DNA from 2 places in the Paraburkholderia graminis genome. Region 2 is predicted to be linked to the other one. Evidence: riboswitches for the same ligand, from Rfam matches in the RefSeq annotation. Region 2 holds a riboswitch; the other holds the start of a gene.
The links. Region 2 has a riboswitch for thiamine pyrophosphate ahead of CUJ91_RS16285 (FAD-dependent oxidoreductase). Riboswitches for the same ligand answer to the same signal wherever they lie in the genome.

Region 1 (2,448 bases), 910 kb from region 2:
TCGTCCTTGTTCGGCAAGCCGAGGTGTTCCTTCGGCGTGACGTAGCAGAGCATGGCCGTGCCGAACCAGCCGATCATCGCCGCGCCGATGCCCGACGTAATGTGGTCGTAACCCGGCGCGATGTCGGTGGTGAGCGGCCCGAGCGTGTAGAACGGCGCTTCGTCGCACCATTCCAGTTGCAGGTCCATGTTCTCCTTGATCAACTGCATCGGCACGTGGCCGGGGCCTTCGATCATCGTCTGCACGTCGTGCTTCCACGCGATCTGCGTGAGTTCGCCGAGCGTCTTCAGTTCGCCGAGCTGCGCTTCATCGTTCGCGTCGTAAATGGAACCGGGGCGCAAGCCGTCGCCGAGCGAGAAGGCCACGTCATACGCCTTCATGATTTCGCAAATGTCTTCGAAATGCTCGTACAGGAAGCTTTCCTTGTGATGCGCGAGGCACCACTTCGCCATGATCGAGCCGCCGCGCGACACGATGCCGGTCATGCGCTTCGCCGTCAGCGGCACGTATTGCAGACGCACGCCCGCGTGAATCGTGAAGTAATCGACGCCCTGTTCAGCCTGCTCGATCAGCGTGTCGCGGAAGATTTCCCACGTCAGGTCTTCGGCCTTGCCGTTGACCTTTTCGAGCGCCTGATAGATCGGCACCGTGCCGATCGGCACCGGCGAATTGCGGATGATCCACTCGCGCGTTTCGTGAATGTGCTTGCCGGTGGACAGATCCATCACCGTGTCGCCGCCCCAGCGGATCGCCCACGTCATCTTGTCGACTTCCTCGCCGATCGAAGACGTCACCGCCGAGTTGCCGATGTTCGCATTCACCTTCACGAGGAAGTTACGACCGATGATCATCGGCTCGCTTTCCGGGTGATTGATGTTGTTCGGAATAATCGCGCGGCCGCGCGCCACTTCTTCGCGCACGAATTCCGGCGTGATTTCGGTGACGCCGTTCGGACCGAACGCGCTTGCACCGAACGCCTGGCCCGGATGCTGGCGGCCCATCATCGCGGCGAGCTTTTCGCCGTTCGGGCCGCTCGTCTTCAGGCTCTCCAGATACTCGGCGCGGCGCTGGTTTTCGCGGATCGCGATGTATTCCATCTCCGGCGTGATGATGCCTTTACGCGCGTAGTGCATCTGCGAAACGTTCTTGCCGGGGATCGCGCGGCGCGGCGTGCGATGCAGGCCCTGGAAGCGCAGGTCGGCGGTGGCCGTGTCGGCCGCGCGTTCGCGGCTGAAGTCGCTCGACAGACCCGTCAACGCTTCCGTGTCGCCGCGTTCCTCGATCCAGCGCTGACGCAGTGCGGGCAAGCCGGCGCGAATGTCGATCTTCGCGTCCGGATCGGAGTAGGGGCCCGACGTATCGTAGACATAGACCGGCGGATTCTTTTCGCCGCCGAAGCTGTCGGGCGTATCCGCCTGGCTGATCTCGCGCATCGGCACGCGGATGTCGGGACGCGAGCCCGTCACGTAGACCTTGCGTGAGTTGGGCAGCGGCGCGACGGCGGCTTCATCGACGTGGGCGTCGGCGGAAAGGAACTTCGGATTGGCGTTCATGCATGTTCTCCGTGTGTCGGCCGGAGTTAAGCGCAATGACGCCTTGCTCCGGTCCCATTCAATGTGGGGCCGCTAAGCAGGAGACGAGATGGAAGTAGTCGGAATTCGCGAGAGGTGAGGCTAGAGACTGGCTGCGAAATCCGTACGCTTCCCTGCGCTGGCATTATCCAGATCAGGTTCAAAGGGTATTTCTCACCCACGTGGCACGGACCTCCGACTTCCGTGCAACGCAGGACCCCCGCGTTAGCAGCGCACACGATACACCGGGCGGGCGCTGCTTGGCAACCCGCGCGCGATGCGTGAGTGCTAATGCGGGGCAGCGCGCGGTGGTTTGCTTCGGCGGCTGCGGGCGGAGAATCGCTGCGCTCTCGCATGCGCGATTTGCGCACTATGCTTGTAGTGACGCGGCATGCAGAACGCAGAACGCAGAATGCAGCACGCTATGACGCGCCGCAGCACCGGCACGGGTTGCTTAACGCGTGAAGTCGTCCGCAGCTTCCGGCTGATACAGGATTTTCTCGAGCTTCAGCACTTTTTCGGCGCCGCTCGGCGGCATGAAGTGAATGTGCTCGCCGCGCTTCGCGCCGAGCAGCGCGAGGCCCACCGGCGAAAAAACATTCAGGCGGCCATGAGCGAAGTCGGCTTCGGGCGGATAGACGACCGTCCACGTCATCTGCTCGCCGCTGCTTTCGTCGACGAGCGTGGCCTGCGAGTTCATCGTGACCACGTTCGCCGGAATTTCGCGGGAGTCCACGATCACGGCGCGCTCCAGTACGTCGTCGAGCATCTCCTGAAAACGGGCGTTCGCGCCGGGCGCGGCGGCGTGCTTCTCAAGACGCGCGACGTCGAGTTCGGTGAGGTAACACTGCTTGGTCCTTCTGGTCGTCTTCACGGC
Region 2 (2,448 bases):
CATCTGGTCTCCGGCAAGGCGGGGCGGGCGGCGATTGCTCGTGATCGTGCGTGGTCGTGCGTGGTCGTGTTCGCTCGTCTGCGATTGCGTGAACGGCTGGCTTGGTTTGGCGCGGCAACGCGCTCAACCGCCGGCCACGGGCTGCACGACGTCCAGCTTGTCGCCCGGCTGCAATGCGCGCGCCGCATGCTGCGTGCGCGCGACGAAATCGCCGTTCAGCGCGACGGCGAACGGCGGCCGCGCGCCGTACGCGGCGAGCGCATCGGCGACAGTCGCGCCTTCGGGCAGCGACAACGGCTTCTGATTGATATGAATGTCCATGGTGTTCGAATACGGTTCAGTCGATGGCAATTGCGCAGGCGTTCGCAGCGTCGCGCCGGCGGCCGGCGCTCATGCGGGCTCCCGCGCGCGCTGCTCGTGGAACAGTTCGCTCCAGCGCGCGGCGCGCCGCCAGTCCGCGAACGCGTCGGCGTCGCCGATGCGTCCGTCCAGCAGCGCCGCCGCGAAGCGCGCGGCTTCGTCGGCGACCTCGGGCACGATCATGTAGCCGTGCCGGTACAGCCCGTTCACGCGCAGCGTCTGCGCGCCGTCCCACAACAGCGCCGGCCGATGATCGGGCAAGGTCGGACGGCACTGCGAATTCAGTTCGAGAATGCGCGCCTCGCCGAAGCCCGGATGCACGGAAAACGCCGCGCTCAGCAGCTCCAGCGCGGATCGCACGCTGACGGGCGACATGTCCTCGCCTTCCACCTCGGTGGCGCCGATCACATACAAATCGTCCTGCTTCGGCGCGATGTAGAGCGGATAACGGGGATGCAGCAGCCGCACCGGCCGCGTCAGATTAATGCCGGGCGCGTGCACGCGCGCGACTTCGCCGCGGATGCCGCGCAGCGTCGGCAGCACGGGTTTCGCGCCGAGGCCGCGGCAGTCGATGGTGATGCGCGCAGGCGGCAGCGCCCCATCGAGCACGGGCGTATTCCAGTGCGTTTCCACACCGCGTTGCGCAAGACCCGCCGCCAACGCACGCAGCACCTGGCGGTTGTCCAGTTGACCTTCGCGCGGCAGCAGCCAGCCCTGATTGAAGCGCCCCGCGAGCGCAGGCTCGGCCGCACCGAGTTGCGCGCCGGCCAGCGTGACAAAGCCGCCGTCCAGCAGTTCGGCCGGCGCGTTCGAGCGCACGCGTCTTTCGAACAGCGGCGCCTCAGTCCGATCCGCGTGATGCCAGACGACGAGCGTGCCATTGCGCTGGAAAAACACCGGCTCGGGCAGCCCGGCCAGCACTTGCGGCCAGGTTTCGAGCGATGCGGCGCCGAGACGCGTAATCAGAAGTTCGGCGCTGGCGGCTTCGGCAAGCGGCGCGAGCATGGCGGCCGCGACCCACGCGGCAGCCTGCGAGCCGTCGGCGTCGCCGCGCTCATAAAGCGCCACGCGATGTCCTTCTCCGGCGAGCCGCCACGCGACGAGGCGCCCGCACAGACCGCCGCCGAGCACAGCGAAATCGGGTTGTGCGGCGCGGCTCATCGTGCGCGCTCCGCTTCGATACGACGGACAAAAGCAATGCAGCGCGCGTCAAGAACGGCGCGACAAGGAGCAAAGCACATAACTGAACAATAGGCGGTCATCGAGTCCTTTCCGTACGGCCGACAAAAAGCGCGTACCCAGGACGAAACCGGCGGGCAAGGCCGGCCAGGCAACATGCGTACTCCAATGAAGTACGCCGCCCGGCGGGGAATGGAAGACTGGCTGCTTCCGGAAACTTCCCGCGCCGGTATTACCCGGATCGGGTGCAAAGGGTCTCTCTCAGCCTCGCAGCCGCAGCGTGAGAATCACGCCGCTCAAGTGCAAAGCACCCCTGTTTCGTCGAAGGTCATTAGACCATAAAAGGCGCGGCGCTCGCAAACGAGCGGCGCATCGCGGCGCACGCGGCTTGATCCGGCACCACCTTTTGCGCCTTACGCTTTAGCCGGATGAGCGGCCCAGCGCTCTGGCACAATGCCACGAGAGATGACGCGGAAAACGCGGCATCGCGCGAACGGTCGGCGGTTATGTCGCGGCGGTGCTCGCGCAGAGGCGGCAGCAATGACTGCCGGCTTCGCGCCGGCGCCGCGAATTAATTTTCGCTTAAGGGCTTCGCGCCAGAATCGGCAGTCGCCGCGGCGCCCGGCCGTCAGCCGCCGTGACCGCGCAGATATGCACAGACAAGACACGACAGATACGAAGACCCGCGAGGGGTCGGCCCGCGTGGACCGGCCCGAATCGAACAGCACTCCCAGGACGCTCATGACAACGAATACTTCTGTCAGCCCCGCGCTGCCGCCCGACGAGAAAGTCTCCGCATGGAGCCTCATCAAGCCTTACTGGGTGTCGGAAGAAAAAAAGACGGCGTGGGGGATGCTCATCGCGATCATTGCGATGAACCTCGCGGTGGTATGGATCAACGTCCGCCTG

Region 1: linked by a shared signal. The riboswitch ahead of thiC (phosphomethylpyrimidine synthase ThiC) and the one ahead of CUJ91_RS16285 (FAD-dependent oxidoreductase) in region 2 are both predicted to bind thiamine pyrophosphate.

What each region holds. Positions count from the first base shown of each region.
Region 1 covers NZ_CP024934.1:2,721,790-2,724,237, reverse strand. The annotation lists gene thiC (phosphomethylpyrimidine synthase ThiC) at 1-1,553, opposite strand, end outside; TPP riboswitch at 1,685-1,803, opposite strand; gene CUJ91_RS12060 (GreA/GreB family elongation factor) at 2,026-2,445, opposite strand.
Region 2 covers NZ_CP024934.1:3,630,397-3,632,844, forward strand. The annotation lists gene thiS (sulfur carrier protein ThiS) at 124-321, opposite strand; gene CUJ91_RS16285 (FAD-dependent oxidoreductase) at 391-1,521, opposite strand; TPP riboswitch at 1,741-1,864, opposite strand; gene CUJ91_RS16295 (ABC transporter ATP-binding protein/permease) at 2,281-2,448, shown strand, end outside.